DNA from 2 places in the Metabacillus sp. 22489 genome. Region 1 is predicted to be linked to the other one. Evidence: a T-box and tRNA genes for the amino acid it is inferred to sense, from the RefSeq annotation. Region 1 holds a T-box; the other holds one or more tRNA genes.
What was found. The T-box of region 1 lies ahead of tyrS (tyrosine--tRNA ligase). A T-box ahead of a tRNA ligase gene usually reads a tRNA of that ligase, here a tRNA-Tyr.
Positions count from the first base shown of each region.

Region 2: it encodes a tRNA-Tyr, which carries the amino acid that the T-box ahead of tyrS (tyrosine--tRNA ligase) is inferred to sense. The anticodon was not compared.

Region 1 is NZ_JBQENT010000056.1:7,600-20,326, reverse strand. Features, by position in the region: gene ACTJJ9_RS23155 (GAF domain-containing protein) at 1-20, shown strand, start outside; gene ACTJJ9_RS23150 (diguanylate cyclase domain-containing protein) at 174-1,967, opposite strand; gene rpsD (30S ribosomal protein S4) at 2,540-3,142, shown strand; gene ACTJJ9_RS23140 (MerR family transcriptional regulator) at 3,216-4,052, opposite strand; gene norA (multidrug efflux MFS transporter NorA) at 4,083-5,273, opposite strand; gene tyrS (tyrosine--tRNA ligase) at 5,499-6,761, opposite strand; T-box leader at 6,833-7,055, opposite strand; gene ACTJJ9_RS23125 (transglycosylase domain-containing protein) at 7,191-10,223, shown strand; gene acsA (acetate--CoA ligase) at 10,306-12,021, opposite strand; gene ACTJJ9_RS23115 (GNAT family N-acetyltransferase) at 12,227-12,727, shown strand, end outside.
Region 2 is NZ_JBQENT010000006.1:114,513-127,239, reverse strand. Features, by position in the region: gene ACTJJ9_RS05665 (hypothetical protein) at 189-368, opposite strand; gene ACTJJ9_RS05660 (DUF3267 domain-containing protein) at 567-1,106, opposite strand; gene ACTJJ9_RS05655 (DUF1878 family protein) at 1,436-1,768, shown strand; gene ACTJJ9_RS05650 (HTH-type transcriptional regulator Hpr) at 1,785-2,384, opposite strand; gene ACTJJ9_RS05645 (YtxH domain-containing protein) at 2,574-2,927, opposite strand; gene ACTJJ9_RS05640 (tryptophan transporter) at 3,412-3,933, opposite strand; gene serC (3-phosphoserine/phosphohydroxythreonine transaminase) at 4,054-5,139, opposite strand; gene ACTJJ9_RS05630 (HIT family protein) at 5,545-5,970, opposite strand; gene ACTJJ9_RS05625 (ABC transporter ATP-binding protein) at 7,068-7,814, shown strand; gene ACTJJ9_RS05620 (ABC transporter permease) at 7,801-9,027, shown strand; gene ACTJJ9_RS05615 (EcsC family protein) at 9,030-9,749, shown strand; gene ACTJJ9_RS05610 (M20 family metallopeptidase) at 9,805-10,992, opposite strand; tRNA gene ACTJJ9_RS05605 (tRNA-Arg) at 11,521-11,597, shown strand; tRNA gene ACTJJ9_RS05600 (tRNA-Ser) at 11,608-11,700, shown strand; tRNA gene ACTJJ9_RS05595 (tRNA-Tyr) at 11,731-11,814, shown strand; tRNA gene ACTJJ9_RS05590 (tRNA-Gly) at 11,828-11,898, shown strand; gene ACTJJ9_RS05585 (GntR family transcriptional regulator) at 12,136-12,516, shown strand; gene ACTJJ9_RS05580 (ABC transporter ATP-binding protein) at 12,516-12,727, shown strand, end outside.

The sequences.
Region 1 (12,727 bases):
ACTATATTAATGCTGAGTAAAACTCTTAAAACAGAACTGCCCCGTAAATATTAGTTACAAACTAACATTTACGGGGTTTTTATTATGGCTATATACAGTAGGATACCGAATTTAGATCCTAGACTTAAAAATATTTGTCTAGCTTTATTAGAGCAGATTAAACAAGTTATTTTTTATGCTTGTATAATCACTTGATTCTTACCTTTGTTTTTTGCTAGATAAAGCGCTTGATCAGCCTTACTAAATAACTGATTGTAATTGATATGATTTTTCGCATCCCAGTAGGACACTCCACAAGAGAGCGTAACCATCGGTTCCGTATTCTCTCTCACCCGTTCTACAATTCTTTTAGCAATAGCAACACCTGTTTCTAACTCTACCTGTGGCAAATATAAAGAAAGCTCTTCCCCACCCCATCGAGCTCCGATATCTTTTTCGCGAATATTACTTTTTATAATCTTTGCGACCTGCACAAGAATTTTATCACCAATTTGATGACCATATGTATCGTTAATCTTTTTAAAATCATCAATATCAAAAAGGATATAGGTACCTTTCCGATCATTTTTCATTGAGTTCTCAATACATTCATTCATATATTTACGTGAGTACAATTGTGTTAAATGATCGGTCTTTACTAATGTTTCTAATTCTTCTCTTAATAATGAATTCGTTAAAGCTAAAGTCGAATGATGTATTAAAGATTGAAGTAATTTAAACATATCAAAAGTAAAATGATAAGGTCTTTTATGTAGCACTAAGGCAAACCCCTTTAAACTATCACTTTGGACCATAGGAACAGCCATTACAGATGGGAACATGGCATTTTCGATATACGCTGTAAAATCTCCAATAAATATTCCTTCAAGATCCTTCTCTATCTTCTCACGAACATATCGAATATATTCCGTTACCATCTCTGTTTCAAAAAAGCGTGTACTACCTGGCAAAATTTGAAGTGACCCATCTTGCTGAAAATAGAAAAAGCCAACTTCATTTGCATCAAATGAATCGGTAATACGCGATGACATATAAGTCATATTATCTGTTAATCTCAAGTTTTTATTTAGTTGGTGTGATGTTTCATTAATAAGCTGTAAATCCTTTATCAGCCTTTTAGACTGCTCATATAATTGGGCATTTTCTAATGCATTACCTGCTGCAGTTGATAGTAAGGTAATAAAATTTCGATTTTCATATGTCAAGTCAATCCCTTGATTTGCAACGACTTGTAATACGCCATAAACACCTTGCTTCCCTTTTAAAGGAGTATAAAAAACTGTTTCTTGTGCTTGTTGGTTGCTTGATAGCTGAGATTTCCCCGTCACAAAGGCTTCCATTGCCTTCTCATTACCAGTCTGTTCGTCAAATTCAAGACTTTTAATTGGTAATTCCGAATGGTTTTCATTATCATGCGATAAAAACAAATAAAAAAGATAATGCTCATACATTCCTTGCAATGTAGTAATTAGCTCAACTAAAACATCATCTCTGTTCATAAAAGAATGGAATTTTTCTGTTAAACGATATAGTTGTTTATATTTATGTTCTTTTTGAGATGCTTGATAAATCATTAACGCGTTGATATAAAAAGAGGAACAAGCTTGTACAATTTCATCTAAAGTGGAGCGATGAAAACGATCGTCTATTTCATTAATTAGAAGTAAGCCATGCAATTTATCTTCATGTATGAATGGAAAGATGATATCTTTCTCAACTTTATAACATTTACCATATTGTAATTTTGGTAATGCCTCTATCAAAATTTCATTATCGTTCGTATGTGGTATAAAACTATCCAATTGCTTATTGTAAAAATAAAAAGCTGCATGCCTCACATACAGTTGCGTTTTTATTACACCTATCAAAATATCTACAATGTCATTTATTGAATGTTGAAGGTGGTGTGAATTTAAGCTTTCAAAAAAGCTAATTTTAACCGCCTTTACAACTGATTGATCATCCATTAATTTTCACCCACATAATCGAATTACAAAATAAGACAATATTTTATTCCATTATATCATAAATCATCTCCCTAAATATTGTCGATGATAAGTTTCATTACAAACAGAATTAAATAGCAATTGATTTTTTATACATTTGCTATGATAAAGCTGATTGTTGATCCTATCACTTTGTTGAGTGGGTGTGTAAGACTCCTAAAAGAAGTGTTTTCAAAGAGAGACTATTATAGGGAATTGAGCCAAGGTTGAACAATGGCCATCCGGAAAATAAACAACCAAGATTAATAGCATCTATACATCAAAAATCGTTTAGCAACACTAGAATTAAATTTAATTGTGTAAAGGTTCTTGACTTTATATACATAAAACAATATAATATTCGTTGTGTATAAAATATGCAGCCTATTGATGTAACTGTTTTGATTTCATTTTGTTCCCCTATCTTTATAGGAGGTGTATCGAGTAACTCTATGCTGCTGGAGCGAGGATGCATGAAAACAAAATGTGCAAAGCATGTGTAATCAGTTTGGTTTTTATTTTATGCAAAATAAAAACATAAAGGAGGAGTTCGCATGGCTCGTTATACAGGCTCTAGCTGGAAACTCTCTCGTCGTTTAGGTATTTCATTAAGTGGTACAGGTAAAGAATTAGAAAAGCGTCCATACGCTCCAGGACAACATGGTCCAGGACAACGCAAAAAATTATCAGAATATGGTTTACAATTACAAGAGAAGCAAAAGCTTCGTCATATGTATGGTGTAAATGAGCGCCAATTCCGTAACCTATTTGATAAAGCTGGTAAAATGGCAGGTATCCATGGTGAAAACTTCATGATCCTTCTTGACTCTCGTCTTGATAACATTGTTTACCGTTTAGGTTTAGCACGTACTCGTCGTCAAGCTCGTCAATTAGTTAACCATGGTCATATTCTTGTTGATGGTTCACGTGTTGATATCCCATCATACCAAGTGAAACCAGGTCAAACAATTTCTTTACGTGAAAAATCACGTAACCTTGATATTGTAAAAGAAGCTATCGAAGTAAACAGCTTCGTACCTGATTACCTAACTTTCGACGCAGATAAATTAGAAGGTACATTCACTCGTTTACCAGAACGTTCTGAATTACCAGCAGAAATTAACGAAGCACTTATCGTTGAGTTCTACTCTCGTTAATCTTAGCTATTTAAAAAAGCTCAAGGTCTTGTTTATACAAAACCTTGAGCTTTTTTCGCTCCATATATTGTCACTACTCATCTATTCTTATTTTCATTTCAATCAAATAGTCATCCTGCGAAATTGGTCCATAATGAATCGGTGTAAAAACCTCATAAATGCTTCCAATTACTTGGAGATGATGACTATTTATATAATCTAATAATTTTTTAAGGTTATCAAAGTATTTTTCTGGTGAAAACCTATCTGAGATGCATACATATTTTCCTGCTGGAATTTTTGTCTGCATAATATTTGGTGATAACAATGAAATATCTCTATGCTTCATAACCGGCATAAAAATATAGCTATATGAGATTTCATCTTCATCTTTATATGATTGAAAAGGAATAATCGCGCCATAGCTATTATTCCATTCGCCTACCTCATTCTCGACTGCATTCTTCAATTCACTATAAGAGGCATTTAAAATGTCAACAGGAGTTAAATGCCTTGCTTGAGTTTGTAAAATTAGTACCTCTTCCTCATATTGAATTGTCACTTCTCCAAACATTGAGTCATTTAGCTGCTTTTCCATCCGTACTTTAACATTAGCAAGAACCTGTTTTATATCTATTAATTTCTTCAATCTTTTTTCTATAATCCGTTCTTGCTCGTTTAAGAAATCTAACAGATCCTCCGTCTTTAAACGTTGCGCCTTTTTTATATCCTCTAGTGAAGTCCCAATATGTTTAAGTGATTTTATAATATCTAAATGATATAGTTGAGAATCACGATAATAACGATAATTTGTATTTGGGTCAGTATATGCTGGTTTGAATAAGCCTATTTTGTCGTAATATCTAAGTGTTTGTACAGATATATTTGCAAGCTTTGCTACTTCCCCAATTGAATATAACGTTTCTTCCATAGCTATTTCTTCCTCAGTCATTTAATCGTCTTATTTTGCATTATTGAAAGAAGGTGCTTTATACTTATCAGCTCCCTTTTGCCCTTTCCATGAAAATGAAATTCCTACACCGACAGCTAAGAGGACTGTTGCAAAGTAAAACGGATAGTTTAAGTCAACATCAAATAAAATCCCTCCGATTATTGGCCCCAAAACATTTCCAATACTTGTAAACATTGAATTCATACCACCAACAAAGCCCTGCTCATTACCAGCAATTTTTGATAAATAGGATGTAATAGCTGGTCTCATTAAATCAAACCCAACAAATACGATAACTGTTACAAAAAGGATCGTGAAATATGAATGGACTACTGTCATCAGGAAGACTAATACGCTAGAAAAAATTAGGCTATAACGTACTAAACGTATTTCCCCAAGTAAATTCGTTAAACGATCGAAAAGTAAAACTTGCGAAATCGTTCCAACAATTGCCCCTCCAGTAATAATTATCGCTATATCCTTTGGAGAAAAGCTAAATTTATGATCGACAAATAGTGAAAATAAAGATTCAAATGCCGCTAAGCCAAATGCAGAAATAAATATAATTACGAAAGCAATCATATATTTTGATTCTAAAATACGTTTAAATCCGGTGATACGCTCTTGTGCATCCTCTTCATGATTTCGTTCTGGTTCCCGAAGCATGAAAATTGAAAAGAACGCCGCGAATAAAGCTAAAATTGATGCAGAATAAAATGGTATCCGATGTCCAAGCTCTGCTAAAAAACCTCCAATCCCTGGCCCAATAATAAAACCAGTTGAAATGGCAGCCGACATATATCCTAGCGCTTTAGGTCTAGTTTCGGAATTTGTAATATCTGCAATAAATGCTGTAACAGCTGGCATAATAAATGCTGCACTAAATCCACCTAACACCCTTGATATAAAAAGAATCTCGATTGATTCACCAATAGCAAATAAAAACTCTGATAAACTAAAAATAAGTAATCCGAGTGTAATCATTTTTTTTCTTCCAAAATCATCAACCCACCTGCCTGCTATCGGTGAGATAAGTAATTGGGCTATTGCAAATGCAGCAACTAAATATCCGACAATTGCCCCTGTTAAATTTAGTTCATTCATGATTGTTGGCATAACTGGTATGACAAGGCCAATACCTAAAAATGCAATAAATAAATTTGTTAATAATATAGCCAATGTCACTTTCTGCTTTTTCATCCTTATTCTCCTTATACTGTTAAAAATATTCTTCTAGATTCAATATAAACCCTATAGTAGCTATAGAGTCAACATTTTAGTATCTAAGTCAAATCAATCATGAATGGAAATTTAGAATTCCCCCTAATGTGCCTTTAAATAAAAAAGGCCGACATTCACGTACATACACTATACGATAAATGTCGGCCTTTATATATTCTTTCGTGTTTACCTTATTTTATTACATTATACATAGCGAATAAGAAAATATTTTTTCTTTCCTCTACGAATAACTGTAAATTGCCCGCCAATTTTGTCTTCAGTTGAGATGATTTTTTCTAGATCTTGAACTCTTTCCCCATTAATATAAATTGCGCCATTTGAAATATCCTCGCGAGCTTGTCGTTTTGATGGAGAAATTTTTGCTTGAATAAGCAAGTCAATTAAGCCAATTTCCGCCTCTTCAACTTTTGTTGAAGGTACATCCTTGAATCCCTCTAATATTTCATCTGCTGTTAACTGTTTTATATCACCGCTAAATAGCGCAGCAGAGATTTTTACCGCCCGTTCTAAAGCATCTTCCCCATGAACAAGCTTTGTCATTTCTTCTGCAAGCGCCTTTTGTGCCAAGCGTTTTTCAGGTGCCTGCTTAACCTCTTCTTCCAACTGTTCAATTTCTTGTTTAGATAGGAATGTAAAGTACTTTAAGTATTTAATGACATCACGATCATCAGTGTTAATCCAAAATTGGTAAAATTCATATGGAGATGTCTTTTCTGCATCTAACCAAATTGCCCCACCTTCAGTTTTACCGAATTTTGTACCATCTGCCTTCGTAACTAACGGAATTGTTAAACCAAATGCTTTTGCATTTTCCTCTGTTTTACGGATTAATTCTAAACCAGAAGTTATATTCCCCCATTGATCACTACCACCAATCTGCAGCTTACAATTATTGTTTTGGTATAGCTTTAGGAAATCATATGATTGTAAAATCATATAGCTAAATTCTGTAAATGAAATACCTGATTCAATTCGTGTCTTCACTGAATCTTTAGCAAGCATATAATTAATGCCAAAGTTTTTACCAACATCACGTAAGAAGGAAATAACATCAAGACTGCCTATCCAATTGTAATTATTTTCAATTATCGCTGGATTTTCCTTTGCATCAAAGTCCAAAAATCTTGAAAGCTGACCTTTAATTCGATCTGACCAATCTTGGACGATATCAGTCGTATTTAATGTTCGCTCAGCTTTTTTGCCACTTGGATCACCAATTAAACCAGTCGCTCCACCTACAAGCGCGATTGGATGATGTCCATTTAATTGAAACCGCTTAAGAGTTAATATTGGTAATAAGTGACCAATATGAAGACTATCTGCTGTCGGATCAAATCCAGCATAGAGATTAATTTTCTCTTTTTCTAAAAGCTCTGTTAATCCTTCTTCATCTGTAACCTGATTTACTAAGCCTCTAAATTGTAAATCTTTTAATAGTTCACTCATGTTCTTATCTCCTTTTTAGCTATTTTATTTTGAATTGTATAGACTAAAACGCAAAAAAGCCCCTTCATTACTGAAGGGGCGAAAAATCGCGGTACCACCCTACTTAGGATCTTACTATCAAAATCCTCACTCGGTTATATAACGGTTTACCCGTCTTTTTCTAATCAGATAAAATCCTTTCAAAAAAGCAGCTCATGGACGTAATTCATGAAAAGCCTGTATGCTGATTTCCACCAACCATCAGCTCTCTATAATAGGGAGACCTTCACTACTTAAACCAATCTTAGCAATTTCCTATGTAGTTTTAATAAATGAAATTTAACCATATTGCTCATTAAATGTCAAATACAAAAGCGAGTTATGAACAAAAGCATACAATTATTTCTATTTCCTATGGTATAATAGGAAACGATTCAGGGGGGATAGCATATGGAAAAAAAGGAAACCAAGCTGAGGCGCTACTCTCCTTTTAACAAAGATATATCAAAAAGATTAGGTATTGTCTATCAAGTTGTTAGTAATCTTATTTTATTATTTATCGTTATTGGCCTAATTGGTATATGCTTTGCTGGAGGAGTAGGGGCTGGCTATTTTGCCTCATTAGTTAAGGACGAACCAATTCGTTCATATCAAGTAATGAAAAATGAAATATACAATTATGAGGAATCGTCAGATGTATACTTCGCGAACAATGTTTATCTCGGTAAACTCAATTCAGACATTGAACGTGAGGAAGTACAACTAAAAGATATTTCTAAACATTTAATTAATGCCGTTATTGCTACTGAAGATGAACTCTTTTATGAGCATGACGGGGTCGTTCCGAAGGCAATTATGCGTGCGTTATTTCAGGAATTTACAAATGCATCAGTACAAACAGGTGGTAGTACCTTAACCCAGCAATTAATAAAAAATCAAATCTTAACAAGTGAAGTATCCTTTGATCGAAAAGCAAAGGAAATATTACTTGCATTAAGATTAGAAAAGTTTTTTGAAAAAGATGAAATACTTGAAGCTTATTTAAACGTGACTGATTTTGGCCGTAATTCAAACGGAAGAAATATTGCAGGTGTTCAAGCTGCTGCCAAAGGTATTTTCGGTGTTAATGCAAAGGATTTAAATCTTGCTCAATCCGCATTCATAGCTGGGTTACCACAAAGTCCATTTCGTTATACGCCATTTTCAAATGATGGTGGTAAAGTAAAAGAAGATCTTGAGCCAGGTATTAACCGAATGAAAACGGTTTTAAGCCGAATGTATACAGGGGGATTTATTACAGAGAAAGAATATAATGAAGCTCTCAAATACGATATTCGTGCTAACTTAACAGATAAAAAGCCTTTACCAGTTGATACCTATCCATATCTTACGTATGAAATTGAGGATCGTGCAAAGGAAATTATTTTAGTCAAACTTGCAGAGGAAGATGGTTATACAGAAGATGATTTACAAAAGGATGAAAAGCTTTATAACCAATACAAAACACTCGCAGACAATGATATTCGACATAATGGATATAAAATTCATACAACGATAAATAAAGACATTTATGATAAAATGCAAAAGGTCGTTGCCGACTACGAATATTATGGAAGTGATCGAACAGTTGAAAAAGAGGACCCTGATACAGGTGAAACAATTACTGTTAAAGAGCCTGTTGAGGTTGGTGGAATGTTAATTGAAAACAAATCCGGAAAAATCATCAGCTTTGTTGGTGGCCGTGATTATGACCGAGAAGCATTAAATCATGCAACAAAGGCAAAACGTGCTAATGGTTCGACGATGAAACCATTACTTGTCTATGCACCTGCAATGGAATTAGGTAAGATACAGCCAGGTTCAATTATTGCTGATACACCATATACAGTAAATATTCCAGGAAATAAACCATACAGACCGGGTAACTATGGTGATGGTTATCATGGGTTAACAAGTATTCGAAATGCCTTAAAGCATTCTTATAATATTCCTGCTGTAAAAACTTATATGAGTATAATAGACCAAAATCCATTATCATACCTTGAAAAAATGGGATTTACTAGTCTTCATAAGAATGATTACGGCGCACCTTCCCTAAGCTTAGGTGCCCTTACGACAGGTGTTACTATAGAAGAAAATGTTAATGCCTATACAACCTTTGCAAATAATGGGAAATTTATTGATGCATATATGATTGAGAAAATAGAAGATAGCAATGGAGAAATTATTTTTCAGCATGAAAAAACTGAAACAAATGTATTTACTCCGCAAACTTCATACTTAACGATCGATATGATGCGAGATGTTATTAAAAGTGGTACCGCTAGTTCACTAAATGGCTATCTATCATTTAATGCAGATTGGGCAGGTAAAACAGGTACTGGACAGGATTATAAGGATGCTTGGTTTGTCGCATCTAACCCAAATGTTACGTTTGGAACGTGGATTGGTTACGATACACCGAAACCTTTAGAGAAATCATATAAGGGCATGTCGTACAGTAATAGGAACATTCTTTTGTGGGCTAAGCTCATGAATGTAGCTCATGAGGTGGAGCCAGAGCTTGTTGCATCAAAAGAACGTTTCCAAATGCCTGATGGAATTGTTTCTCGTTCTTACTGTTCACTTACAGGTGATCTACCGTCATCCTTATGCAAAGACGCTGGTTTAGTAAAGACAGATTTATTTAATGCTAAGTATTTACCCAGTAAAGTAGATAATAGCCTTACCCAAAATAAATTTGTCTTTATGAACGGCAAGGCATATAAAGTACCAGGCTCTGCACCATCTGAATTTGTTCAGATGGGTGTAACGATTTCTAAAGATATCCTTAATAGATATGGGGTAGGCAGTGTTAATGAACTAAAAAACCTATTACCTAGCACTGTTAATTGGGGTAATCTTGTCATCATAGAGGATAATGTATTATCAGATAATGGGGCAAATCCTAACGCAGTTAGTGGTGTCCACATAAACGGTTCGAGAATTAGTTGGAATGCTAATGGGGAAAATGATATTATCGGCTACAGAGTCTATGCAGCTGCAAACAATTCAACTAATTTCACTAAAGTTGCTAGAGTACATGCATCTGATACATTAGGGGTAACTGTCGGAACGAAGCCTGCAGCATACTATATTGTAGCAGTCGATGTTGCTGGTCGAGAATCTTCACCATCAACTATTATTAAAGTTGGAAATTACTCAGAAGCTAAGGTGAATACGGAACCTCCGAAGGCTACTACAAAGGCTCCGGAAAATGATCCGGCTAAGGCTCCGGAAAATGATCCGGCTAAGGCTCCGGAAAACGATCCGGCTAAGGCTCCGGAAAACGATCCAGCTAAGGCTTCGAAAAACGCTCCGGCTAAAGCTCCGGAAAACGATCCAGCTAAGGTTCCAGAAAATAACGCTCCGACTAAGGCTCCGGAGAATAAACCTGATAACACTACAGAAAATCAAATAGCTAATGTTTCTTTAGTACAATAAAAAAAAGATCCCTTTCTGAGGGATCTTTTTTTCTCTATTTATGATAAATCTCATCAATAGTCTTGATGGACTTATCATATCGTTAATCTTCCATTGTCGATAAATCACCAGTCGGTAAATCAAGCTCCCATGCCTTAAGTACACGCCGCATAATTTTTCCACTTCGTGTCTTCGGTAGCTTATCACGAAATTCAATTTCACGAGGTGCAGCATGAGCGGCTAAACCTTTTTTTACAAAGGTCCGTATTTCCTCTTTCAATTCATCAGTTGCTTCATAACCTTCGCGAAGGGCAACAAATGCTTTAATAATTTCTCCTCGAACAGGATCTGGTTTACCAATTACTCCTGCCTCTGCAATTGCTGGATGTTCGATTAGTTTACTTTCGACCTCAAACGGACCAACTCGTTCACCTGATGTCATAATCACATCATCAATTCTTCCTTGGAACCAAAAATAACCATCTTCATCCATATATGCGGAGTCTCCTGATACGTACCATTCACCTGGCATAAAATATGATTCATATTTTTCTTTGTTATTCCAGATTGTGTACATCATTGATGGCCAGCCTTTTTTTATGGCTAAATTCCCCATACGATATGGTGGCAAAATATTTCCTTGATCATCAACAATTGCTGCTTCAACTCCTGGAATGGGTTTTCCCATTGAACCTGGCTTTATCTCCATACAAGGATAGTTACAAATCAACTGTGCACCAGTTTCTGTCATCCACCATGTATCATGAATTCGTTTATCAAATACTTTTACTCCCCATCTTACCACCTCAGGGTTTAACGGTTCTCCAACACTTAAGATATGTCTAAGTGAGCTTAAATCAAATTGCTTTACAAGCTCATCACCTGCACCCATTAACATTCGAAATGCAGTAGGTGCACTATACCACACCGTAACACCGAAATCTTCTATCGTTTGATACCAGGTTTCGGGACTAAACCGTCCACCAACAATAACATTTGAGGCACCAGATAACCATGGGCCAAAAATACCGTAAACTGTTCCGGTAACCCAGCCTGGATCAGCTGTACACCAATAGACATCATCTTCTTTTATATCTAGAACCCATTGTGCAGTTTGATAGTGTTGTACAATGGCTTGATGAACATGAAGTACTCCTTTTGGTTTACCAGTTGAACCTGATGTGTAATGTAAAAGAAGACCATCTGTTTTTTCAACCCAAACAATATCAAGCGTTTTACTTGCTTTTTCCATTTCCGTTAAGAAATCAATATGTTTTGTCGTATCAACATCACTTCCAACAACAACAACATGCTGTAATGCAGGAAGTTCATTTACCGGAATTCTGTTTAATAATTCTGGAGTAGTAACAATCACTTTCGCTTCACTATCTTCTAATCGATCTTTGACAGCACCTTCCATAAATGCCTCAAATAATGGTCCAACTATTGCACCTAGCTTTATAGCTCCTAGTACAACAAAATATAATTCAGGTGTTCTAGGCATAAAGACAAAAAGGCGATCACCTTTTTGAACGTCCGCTGTAGTTTTTAATACATTTGCTGCTTTGTTGGAGAGATCTTTCATTTCTCTAAACGTATATTTCTCATTGCGATTCGGATCACGGTAATAAAGGGCAATTTTATTTTTTCGGAATGTTTCAGTATGTTTATCAATCGCTTCGTAAGCTGCGTTTAGTTTACCAGTTTCATACCATGTAAAATTCTTTTCAGCTATCTCCCAATTAAACGATGCGTATACCTCGTCATAGTTTGTTAAATTATGATTCCCCTTTGTTGATGGCAACGCTTCCAATTTCATATAAAACTCCCCCTTATGTAAGAATTTACACTATAATTATAGTACAATATTTCATTTTTCACAATTTTTTAAAAAATATTTGAAGTTAATTGTGATGTAATCGCTTTATTTAGTGAGTATTCCTGTATAATGGATGTAACATTTAAACGGCATTAAAAATGCAAATCTATGAACCTATTATTCGCAGAAAAAGGCGGTGAGCAACTTGCACCATATTAAAACATACAATGCAAAAGAATTAAAAACACCGAAGTCAACAATCTTAATTGAGGGACCTATTTCAGCACAAACTTTAGCGGGCTATCACTTTCATGAAGGTCTAGTTGCATTTAGACAACCAAAACAACAGCAACAAGCTTTAGTTGAAATTGCTGATTTACCAGAGGGCAGGATCATTATTGCTCGAATAAATGAAACAGTCATTGGTTATGTTACATACCTTTATCCGGATCCATTAGAAAGATGGTCTGAAGGAAATATGGAGGATTTAATAGAATTAGGAGCAATTGAAGTAGCCCCAGAATATCGTGGTTATTCTATTGGAAAAAATCTACTAAAGATTTCTATGATGGATGACTTTATGGAAGATTATATCATTATCACGACTGAATACTATTGGCATTGGGATTTAAAAGGCTCTGGGCTAAATGTGTGGGAATACCGTAAAGTAATGGAAAAAATGATGAATGCTGGTGGCTTGCAATGG
Region 2 (12,727 bases), on a different contig from region 1:
GTCTGACCCCTCCTACAAACACGAGTAAATAGTAAACTAACCTAATCATTAGTCTATTATATTAAGTGTTTGAGGGGGTCTGTACCTTTGGTATTGAGTCGCCCTCTTTCCTTTTTAGAAAATCGCCGACAGAAATTATGTCAGCATACTACTATGTAGTTTGTATCGTTCTTATATTTGTCAAAAATCTAAGCAAACAAAATTTCTACGTATGAAGAGATTAACAAAATCGTAATAAGAACATTGATTGTTCGAAAAACCTTTGTTTGTCGGTCTTCAGGAATCTCACGAACTAAGCATAACGTATTTGTTAGCTTATTTATGTAAAACAAGATAAAGACTGCAAACAAAATGAAGAGAATTAACATTGGAGATCCCCCTTCCCTCATTATACATATTAGATTACCAAACTATTTATGAAAAAGATAGGTTTGAAGATTGACAAAAAAAGAAAATTGTTAAATTGTGACAGAGGGGCTTGCGTTACATAGGATGATTAAATTGAAAGAAGTCTCTCTGGAAATCAGTGGGAACTCGGGTCCCACTGATCGCATTATCAATGAACACTAGTATTTTTTTATCAATACTTCATAACCATCTTCATATTCTTCTATTAAACTCATTTTTGGAGCAAACAATAACTGCTTTAAAAAAATGAAATCTGGAACACATAAACCGATATGAAAGGCCATTGCAATACAGATATAATGAACATATGGAGTAAAATAGATACTAACTAAGCATAAAATTGCGGTCATAAAAATAAATGGGAATAGGAGAGACAAAATCATATTTCCCTTTTTTATACTATTACAGGCTTTTACTTCTAGAACTGGAATCATATAATACTGCTTAAATTTTACTGAGACACGATTTCCGCTAAAAAGTAATGGTAAAGCATGACACAATTTATGAATTGGCATCAAGCTTATAAATAAAACAACAAATAAAAAGAAATGTTCGTCTTTTAGATGAATGTTTGGCAATAGTAAATTAATAGGTAGATAGGTTAAAATAAATACAAAGATCATGGTAATAATTGAAAGAAATAAGATTCTGTTTTGGCCAACATCTTTTTGAAGGTTTATTGTTTTCCAACAATTCATCTTTTCACCGTCCAAACTCTCTCATTAACTAAAGTACTATCATACTTTACGACGGTGTGATAAAAAATGCAATATGAAAAAGTGAATTGGAAACGCTTAATTTAAAAAAGTAAGAAAAGACTAATGAAAACAACTAAATTTATCATCATTCGCTAAAAAAATTCAATTTGTCGCCTGACTTATTTAAGAATGCGGTTTATCATCCTAGTCTAACCATATGCTCTATGTTAGACTAGAATGATGTGACCTCCATTGATTATTTGCTTTTCTAAATAAGATAAATACTATAAAATAAAGAACAATAATGTTCATTGTGAAGGGTGTTTAAAATGGAATCTTTAGAGACTCGTTTGGAAACATTGGAGTACTATCAAAAATTATTGTTACAAATGATTGATTCACAGCGATTTCCATTTTACAAATTAGTAATGGAGCGAGGATTAACGAAAAGAGAGGTTGATGAGCTTTTTTCATTATGTGATAAGTTAAATCTCCAGCTCGAGGAACAAAAAGCGCAAGGATTAGTCATATATACAGACCTCCTTACGCAATTTGCAAATCAATTAAATGACAAGCTTAATGCAAATGAAACGATTCAAGCAATGTCAAAACAGGGAATGTATCCTTTATTAATGAAGGAATTTATATCCTTATTGAAATAATCCTTTGCATTCTAAATTAGCTTGATGGTAACAATTGTTCTGATGTTTCTTTCGTTGGAGCCTTCTTTGTTAGACTTCCATTCTCCTCGTAAAACGAATCCTCTAAATTATCAAAGGAACGCTCGAAGATTTCCATGAAATCATCGCCATAAATATTTCGAATGATGCACATCATATCGAGCATTTCTGGGAATTTTCCATATAAGTTTTGTAATGGAAGTGCTCCTTTAAAGACAGAATTTCGATCGGGACTAAAATCTTCTAATAATTGTTCAAGAACTTCTTCGCCTTGCTTTGTCAATTTGATATACGTATTCCGCTTATCGTTAGCTTTTTTAGAAAACTCAAGATAACCTCGTTCCTCTAACTTTTTCGAAAAGTTAAACGCAGTTGAGACATGCATAACTCCGAATTTAGCAATCTCTGAAATTGAAGCTCCATTTAAATGATCTGCAATCCAAAGTATATGATGCTCATTAATATTTAGGTCATATGGCTTAATCCATTGTTGCCAATCTTTTTCAATTGTTTTCCATAATGCCTTACTAAGCTGCGCAACTCGTTGACTAAATAATAAGGCTTCTTTTATAGTATAATCCTTTTCATTATGTTTCATCACCGGTCACCCCCGTACTTCCAAATTGTATTATTCTCTATTATGCCAATAAAATAAAGATTAATAAAGATATAAATTTATGAAATTTTAAAATATTTACATAATTCCTTGTTTAGCAGCTTTTAGGGATGAAAAAAAGTGTGTTGATCACATATATCCAGCACACTTTTTTATTTTGAATCAAAAACATTAATGTAAAGTTTGTTCAAGTTGTTTAATTTTCTTTTCAACCTCGTCAATTTCCTTTTGTAATTCAATTTTATGAGGCTCTATTTCTTGTTTGAACTGATTGATAGCATTTTTTATGTCGGCTGAAACTTCCTTCACGACTTGAGTGCCCTCAATTGCAGCTTCCTTCATTTGGTTTTTTAGAATAATACTTTCATTCTTTAATTGCTGAAGAGTTGTATCTAATCTTTTTCGGTTTGCTTGCAAGTTTGCTCGCAATTCTTTACCAGAAGAAGGGGTTGTTAATAATGTAGCGATCCCACCGACAATTCCTCCTACTATTAACCCGGTAAAAAAGGATGTATTTTTTGCCATCATTCATCACTCCAAGCATCTCAATATATTCATTGTATTCTTTCCATAATCTATCTTACTTAACATTATACATAGATAATTAAAACTTCGCATACCTTTTATAAGGACATTTTTGAATAAACCAAAAATTAAAATGTCATGCAAAATAGGACATGTTTAACCGTATCACCCTTGAAAAGAAGCTTGCAATATTAATAATATTCGGAGAATAATGTCCTTCCGAAAGATTAAGGGGGTTCGTATGGCAGGGGTAATCTTTTTATTCTTTTTTTTAAGTTTCCTTTCATTTATTGGAGTATTTCATTATTTTCAGCTTTTTCAACGATCGGCATCTTATCCACCTAAAAGGGTGATAAAACAAAAATTAGTGGTCTTAGCAGCAGCAGGTTTTCTCTCTTTGTTAATCGGAATTATTTTACTCAGTGTTAAATAGATAGAGAGAGGTATAGAAAAACCCGATCTTATAGAAGATCGGGTTAGAAGTCTATGCTGTAATAAAGTTGGAACGTTTAAATATTGCTTGAACAATTGGTAGAACAATAATCGTTGCTGCTCCATTGAACAGTGTCGCCGGAAGGACAACAGATAAAAATAATGCTGTAAAGGCAGCACCGCCAGGCAATCCAACGATTATTAATGCAGATGTCAAAAAGATCGTTCCAGAAACAATTGTTCCAATAACAACTAACACGGTTGCTACTACAATATTTTGCGCATGTTTCTTTACGAGCAGAAATAGACCATAAAATATGAAGGCTGTTATAAGCTTATCAATGATATTTGGAATTTGTCCCCCAGGAAAATTCGTTGTTAATGCTGATAAAATACCAGTAACAATACTAAGTAATGTAACGTTTTTTAAACTAGGGAAAAGCATAATTCCAATGAACATCATAATTAACATCATATCCGGCTTCATTCCGTTGTAGAATGGCGGCATTACCATATGAAGCACTGCCCCAATTGCAGCAAAAAGTGATAATGTAACTAAAACTCGTGTTTTCATTTCTCATCTCTCCTAATCTCATCTCTTATATCTCTCCAATAGTGAACTATTTCCTATTGCGAGAGATTATCAATATTATAACAAGATATATGATTAACGTATAGAATTTTTTAAAGGCAATTAGCTATTTTTGTTTTTAAATTCTGTCATAAAGTTGGCTAGTGCAAGACAAGCTTCCTTAGGTACTGCATTGTAAGCAGATGCTCTACAACCGCCAACAGAACGGTGTCCAGCAAGTCCAATAAATTGACGTTCTTTTGCTTCCTGAAGGAATTTTTTCGTTAATTCTTCATTAGGCAATGTAAACGTAATATTCATTAAAGAACGGCTATCTTCTGTTGCATGAGCTTTGTAAAAGCCTTCACTTTCATCGATTGTACTATAGATATAGCCTGCTTTTTCTTCATTTACCTTTTGGATTGCCTTTACGCCACCTTGTTCTTTTACCCATTCTAAAACAAGTGATAGCATATAAATCGCAAATGTTGGTGGTGTATTGTATAAGGAATTATTATCAGCATGTGTTGAGTATTTTAAAATAGTCGGTACGTTTGGACGTGCTGTTTCTAAAAAGTCCTTTTTCACAATCACAACAGTAACACCAGATGGGCCGAGATTTTTTTGAGCTCCTGCATAGATAAGGGAGAATTTCTCTACATCAATTTCCTTGCAAAGGATATCACTAGACATATCAGCAATTAAAGGAATTGGACTCGTTGGATACTCATTCCATTGTGTACCAAAAATTGTATTATTAGATGTAATGTGTAAATAAGCTCCATCTTTTATATCCTCTAAAGAATAGTCAGTTGGAATTCGAGAATAATTTTCTTCTTTGCTTGATGCTAAAATCCGTGTTTCTCCGAAGGCTTTTGCTTCTTTAAGTGCCTTCTCAGACCAAGAACCAGATAGAATGTAGTGTGCAGTTTTATTTTCTTGCAAAAAATTCATAGGAATCATCGAAAATTGTAAACTTGCTCCACCTTGTAAAAATAATACTTCATACGTATCCGGAATACCTAATAGTTCTCTTAATAGAGCATTCGCACGATTATGAACTTCTTCATAATCTTTACTTCTGTGGCTTAACTCCATAACGGACATTCCCGTATTGTTGAAGTTAACTAATTCCTTTTGCGCGCGTTCAAGCACTTCTAATGGTATAGCTGCTGGTCCTGCATTAAAATTATAAGCTCGCAATTTCATTGCCTCCTCGAAATGTGTGAAGGATAAAAGAGTATGCAAATCTCATATTTCCTTCATCTTTTGATGATGTGTTAGTGAATCTGTCAATTAAAATAGTTAAATAATAATCATATCCTATCATGAAAAGATAAGGAAATATAGACTGAATATTTTCATTCTTTATGAAAGTTTTCAGGAAAACGTTAACATGATTTCTTTAGCTTTAATTACTAGTTTTTATTTATTTCTATTGTGAGTTTTTAACACTTTGTTTTAAGAGAGAATACGAAAAGGGAGACGCTACAGGTATAACACAAAGAAGACTCCTAGACCTCTTTGTGAAAGGGAAGCACTACATGAGGAAAGAAACAACTAAGATGAATCGACAATAACTAAAAAAACCAAAACTGCTTGCCGCAATTTTGGTTAATTAGAGAGCCCTTTTTGAATAGAAGCTGCAATTTCCTGTAATTGTTCAGAAGAATATTGGCCAGAGTGATCTTTCCAAACTGCGCCAAAACCATCACCTTTTCCATATCTTGGAATGATGTGCATGTGATAGTGGAACACAGATTGTCCTGCCTTTTCACCATTATTGTTAAGTAAATTCATGCCTACAGGTTGAAATTGCTCTTTAATCGAATTGGCGATTTGTGGTACTACCTCAAAAAGCTTACTCGCAATGTCTGGTGTTAGCTCATAAATATTTTCCTTATGTACTTTTGGTACAACGAGAGTATGTCCCTTTGTTACTTGACTAATATCAAGGAATGCGTAGACATGTTCATTTTCAAATACTTTTGCACTTGGAATCTCACCATTAATAATTTTGCAAAAAATACAATCGCTCATTATTTCACCACTTTCAAATTATTGAGTAGTAAACAAAATTCAACAGCTTTTGTAAAAACATTATGCTATGATCATTCGTAAATGAAAAGTCATGCTGAATATTGTCTAATACAGATTTGTTAACCGTATTTTACCATAATTCTTCTTGAAAATCATAGGGCATGGACATACATAAAAAGAACAGGGTGATGTGGATGTCACCCTGTTCTAAAGAAGGGAAGGAAACTCAGGTTTTGAAAGGAAGTTATTTTGATAAACACCTCATTTAACATGTTTATGCTAATTGATGTGTAAATCACCATTGTTCAAAGCAATCATCCCCCAGTTAAGTGATCTTATCTGCTTAACTTTATGATCGATTATCTTTGACAAACACCTCATTATGAAATGACGTTAAATGCGAGCGTTTCATTACAGAAAAGTACGGCCCGTAAACACCTCATTTTCTAAAGGGTTGTATAACCAATGGTTTTGTTAACAATTACTTTCATATAAAGAAAGGAAATTGTCTTTGACAAACACCTCATTTACTTTTTAGTAAATGCTAATTAGTTTGTTTTTTCACCATTGTCCAAAGCTACCAACTCCCTGTTAAGTCGTGATACACTTCTTAACGCTGTTGGAAAATGTCTTTGACAAACACCTCATTTACAAGGATGTTAACTTAATGAGCGTCTATTTCTCGAAATAACGGCCCGTAAACACCTCATTTATAATTCGTGTATACAATGGTTTTTAAACTTCCTTACTTGAGGAAGTCTTGGACAAAGCCTTTAAAGACTTGTCTTCGACAAATTGTCCCTTCCTCATACATTATGATGTCCTTTAAGGATTTGATTATGCATAAAATTAGGTCATGATAAAAGGAAGAATTTACGTACTGAACCGCTCTTTTTACAGCTTGTAACGGATTTAAGTAACGAAAGGATGATATAAGGATTAGTAGTATCTTTTTTTATAATGTGGTCGCTCTTTTCCACGTTATATGTTGGAAAGCAATTTATCTAAATTGCAAGAAATAAGAAAGAAAACTTTCACTGAATGAAGTCTCGCAAGCTTTATGATAAGATAAAAAGAAAAAGGAGTTCCCATAAAATATGACGTTGTTAAAAGTTAATCAATTAACAGGTGGATATACAAGATACCCTGTTTTAAAGGATATTTCCTTTGAAATAAACGAAGGGGAAATTGTCGGATTGATTGGGCTAAATGGAGCTGGGAAAAGCACAACGATTAAACATATTATTGGTCTTATGGAAGCACATAAAGGGCAAATTACAATTAATAAGAAAACATTTGCTGAAGATCCAGCTGCATATCGCTCACAATTTAGTTTTATTCCTGAGACGCCTATATTATATGAAGAATTAACACTTTTCGAGCATTTGGAATTAACTGCAATGGCCTATGGTCTTGATAAGAAAACATTTGAAGAGCGTCTTCACCCACTTCTTAAAGAGTTTAGGATGGAAAAACGGCTTAAATGGTTTCCAGCTCATTTCTCAAAGGGAATGAAGCAAAAAGTAATGATAATGTGCTCATTTTTGATTGAGCCAGCATTATACATTATTGATGAGCCATTTGTCGGTCTTGATCCGTTAGCGATTAATTCATTGCTAGAGATGATGGAAAAGGCTAAGAAGCAAGGCTCAGGCATTTTAATGTCAACACATATTCTTGCAACAGCTGAAAGATATTGTGATTCATTTATTATCTTACATAATGGTGAAATTCGCGCCAAAGGTACTTTAGAGCAATTACGTGAACAATTTGGAATGAAAGACGCAACACTTGACGATCTTTATATTCAGTTAACAAAGGAAGAGCAAGATGAAGAGCATTGATGAGATTTGGAAGACGAGGGTTAATCACCATATAAATGAAACAAGGTCATATCTGAAATATATGCTAAATGACCATTTACTGTTTGTGTTTATTTTTTTAGCAGCTGGGGGAGCAGTTGCCTATCAAGGCTGGCTTCAGACAATTCCTGAAAATTTTCCTGCCGTGATCATCATGTCGATAACCTTTGCCTTTATTGTTCTTACATCAAGTGTAAGGACGCTTGTGAAGGAAGCGGATGTTGTTTTCTTACTTCCGATGGAGCATCAAATGAAGGGGTATTTTCAAAAGGCTTTTACATATAGCTTTGTAACCCAGAGCTTTATCATCGTCGTTACGTTTATCCTTTTTGCACCATTGTATTTGAAAATAACCTCGGCAAGCGGTTTAGTATTTCTTGCAAGCTTAATCCTTATCTTAATCGTTAAGTTTTGGAATTTGCGAATGGGCTGGAAAATGGAGTTTTTTACAGAAGCTTCAACAAAATGGAGTGACCTGATCGTACGATTCATTATGAATTTTTGCACAATATTTTTTATCCTGTCAGAAAACTATCCATTTGTCCTTGTTATTTTTCTCATAATGGCTCTATATGATGTTTATTTTTCAAAACTAATTAAACCGAAAGCGCTCAAATGGGATCAGTTTATTAAAAGGGAAGAAGAGAAGAAGCAATCGTTTTACAAAATAGCGAATTTGTTTACAGATGTTCCTAAATTAAAAAAGCGTGCAAAACGTCGGAAATATTTAGATTGGCTATTAAACCAGGTTAAATATGATAGGCAGCATGTTTTTGGCTATTTATTTTTAAGAGCGTTTCTCCGCTCTGGTGATTATAGTGGTATTGTTGTACGGTTAACGATTATTGGAAGCATCATTATCTTCTTTACGAGCGAGCAAGTTTTAGGCAATAGTATTGTTGTTGTTCTCTTTTCGTTTCTTACTGGTATTCAAATCATGAGCTTATATAAACATTTTGATTTACTTGAGCTACCGAATCTTTACCCATATGCTGAGGAGAAAAAGCTGGCAAGCTTTTTACAAATTATGTTTAAGGTTCTCATTAGTCAATCAATTATTTATTCGATTGTGACGCTATTAACAGCTGATTTTGTCCTGTTTGCCATTACATTATGTGTGAATGTGTTATTTGTATGTATATTCGTATTTGTCTATATGAAAAATCGAATAAAAAAAGGTGAAAAAGGTGTTTAATTATGGGCTATGAAAGTCAAAAGGCTGAAGAGGCAAAGCTATGGAAGCATAAATTGCTTAGGAAGCCTTCACTTCTCGAACGCACGTCAAAAAAAGCACAAACGAAAGTGAACCAATTTATCCCAGAAAAGGTGCATCATACAATAACAGAAAGTATAAAAATGATGGTCCAAGCAACAATAGTCGGATCTGATATAACCACTTTTCCAAAAGGAGCGGAAAACCTTACATTTGAGGAGCGAGAACAATTAGTTCAAAAAGCAATTGAAAATTATAAAAAAACGGCAGCAATCGAAGGGGCAACAACTGGTGCTGGTGGAATACTTCTCGGATTAGCAGATTTTCCGCTTTTCCTTAGCATTAAGATGAAGTTTTTATTTGAAGTTGCAAGTATATACGGATACAGCACAAAAGAGAAGAGTGAGCGTTTGTTTTTATTATACGTATTTCAGCTTGCATTCTCGAGTGAGGCACATAAAGCGGAAGCACTTGAGTTAGTCGAACATTGGGATACGTATAAGTTTAAAGTAGAGGATGTAGATTGGCGGATTTTTCAACAGGAATATAGAGACTATATTGACCTCGTGAAAATGATGCAATTGGTCCCTGGCATCGGTGCGATTGTCGGTGGTGTCGCTAACTATAATCTCGTGCAGCATCTAGGAGATACAGCAATGAATTGTTATCGATTGAGAATTTTTTCAAAGCCAAAAGCAAATTAAAGGGTCAGTCCCCCGAAATTGGGGACTGACCCTAATAATTATATAAAGATAAAAATTAAGAAGAACTATATTCTAGCTGGTATTGAATTGCCGCTTTGCAAAGAGTTTTAGCAGCTATTAACAATGCCCGTTCATCAATATCAAATTTAGGGTGGTGGTGTGGGTATGCATCAGTATCATTTGCTGGCATCGCTCCAGTAAAGAAGAAAGTCCCTTTCACATGTTGTAAATAATATGCGAAATCTTCACCACCCATTTGTTGTGGGCTTTCCTCTATCAATTCTACACCAGGCACTTGCTGAGCAGCCTTAATTAGAAACATTGTCTCGTCTAAATGGTTTACTACTGCTGGATACCCTCTCACAAACTGATAATCATAAGTAGCACCGCTCATCGAACATGTTCCAGAAACAACTTTTTCGATTTCTTCTTCTATTTGTTTGCGAACATCCTCCTCGAATGTTCGAACAGTGCCTATTAATTGAGCTGTATCAGCAATAATATTAAAAGCATTTTCGGCAACAAATGATCCAACAGTAACTACTGCGGGTTGGATAGGATCTACCTTTCGGCTAACGATTTGTTGGAGATTTGCGACGACTTGTGAGCCTATAACAATTGCGTCCTTCGTCTTATGAGGCTGTGCACCATGGCCGCCTTTCCCATTTATCGTCAGTTCAAATCGATCTGCAGCAGCCATAAATGCTCCAACACGATATTGAATTTTTCCAACAGGCTCTGTCGCCCATAGATGTGTACCAAAAATGACATCAACACCATCTAAACAACCGTCTTCAATCATTGATTTTGCCCCACCTGGAGCATATTCCTCTGCATGCTGGTGGATAAATACAATGTTTCCATTTAATAAATGGCGGTGATTGAAAAGTACCTTTGCTAGTACAAGTAATGTTGCTGTATGCCCATCATGTCCACAAGCATGCATAACCCCAGGAACTGTTGATTTGTAAGGAACGTCTTTTTCATCCTGAATAGGGAGAGCATCAAAGTCTGCGCGTAAAGCAACAGTAGGTCCTGAATTATCACCTTTAATTGTGGCAACAACACCATTTCCACCTACATTTGCCCGTACATCAACACCAAGCTTTTGGTAAAAGTTATAAATATATTTTGCTGTTTTCACTTCTTTAAAGGACACCTCTGGGTGCATATGTAAATATCGGCGAATTTTAACCATTTCTGAAAAATGATTATCAAGGCTCGTGAACAAATGCTCGATCATTTTTAACTCCTCCTCTATTTAGTTAGACACTCTATAGATTGTAAAAGCATATGTCTTTTGCTGGAAATATATTAAACTAGTATCGAAATGATTAGATTGATTGTAGTCAAAAAATTTAAAAAATTCAAGGGAGAGGGAAGGGAGCAAATAGAAAATACCTATAGAATAAGCATACTTTTCATATTTGAAACATTGTTATGTTTAATGTAAATTTAATACAAGCAAATATTATATTTAATCAAAGCACATATACTCCATAATATTTTCGGTATTAATTAATCAAAGAAATTTAATTGTAGCGTTCATTTTTATTTTTATTTGTAAGATCCTTCGGTCATTCATCCATTTGTTTTTAAAAGGTTGCAACTGTTTAATAAAGAAACTAGTATATTGAAATAATAATTCAGAAAAATTAATCATTATTTTTTTGTGAAATTCCGTTGACAAAAAAATAATAAAGTGATAGGATAATTAAGTCGCTGCTGAGGCAACGATTATTATTTAAAAATACTTTTATCATTTGATGATGCGCCCGTAGCTCAATTGGATAGAGCGTTTGACTACGGATCAAAAGGTTAGGGGTTCGACTCCTCTCGGGCGCGCCATAATAAATTTGGAGGAATACCCAAGTCCGGCTGAAGGGATCGGTCTTGAAAACCGACAGGGGTGTCAAAGCCCGCGGGGGTTCGAATCCCCCTTCCTCCTCCATAAAAAATATTGTAATTATCTACCCATGATGGAGGGGTAGCGAAGTGGCTAAACGCGGCGGACTGTAAATCCGCTCCTTCGGGTTCGGCAGTTCGAATCTGCCCCCCTCCACCATTTATTTTTACGTGCGGGTGTAGTTTAGTGGTAAAACCTCAGCCTTCCAAGCTGATGATGAGGGTTCGATTCCCTTCACCCGCTTATTTAATATGAAGTGTGTAAAAGATCAGTAGAGATACTGGTCTTTTTTTTATTTCCCATCTAGAACATTTATATTATCAATTCATAAAAGTTCGCGAATATAGTCGTGAACTTTTTTAGTGGTTAAAAAAGGTAATGTAGGGGAAATTTTGTATTGAAATAAAATGGAAATTAGTATATAGTACATTACAACAGTAATGCACTGGGTTGGTTGTTAATTGGAGGGAGGTTTTATACTTGATGCTGAATTCGGATGGAACGAAACCAATTTATATACAAATTGCAGAGTGGTTAGAGAATGAAATATTAAGTGAGAACATTTTGGAGGATGGAAAAATCTATTCCCAATATCAGCTAGCAGATATGTTTAATATCAATCCCGCAACAGCTGCAAAGGGCTTAAATTTGTTAGCGGAGGAGTCGATTTTGTACAAAAAGAGGGGACTTGGGATGTTTGTATCGACTAATGCGAAAGAGATCATTCTTAATAAAAGGAAAAATCAAACTTTAAAAAATTTAGTTAGTGAAATTGTGATAGAAGCAGAAAGATTAAAAATATCAGAAGAAGAGCTAGTTAAGATGATTAAGGAAGCCAATCGTGATAGGAGGAGCCGTTAATGAACGTTATTGAATGTGAGAAACTATCGAAAATGTATGATCAAAAGAAAGCATTAAATGAATTGTCTTTTACAATCGGAACTAATAAAATTACTGGCTTAATCGGTAGAAATGGTGCGGGTAAAACAACACTTTTAAAAATCATCGCTGGTTTTATTCGTGAATCTTCAGGCAGTATAAAAGTGTTTTCCGAAAATCCCTTCAATAATTT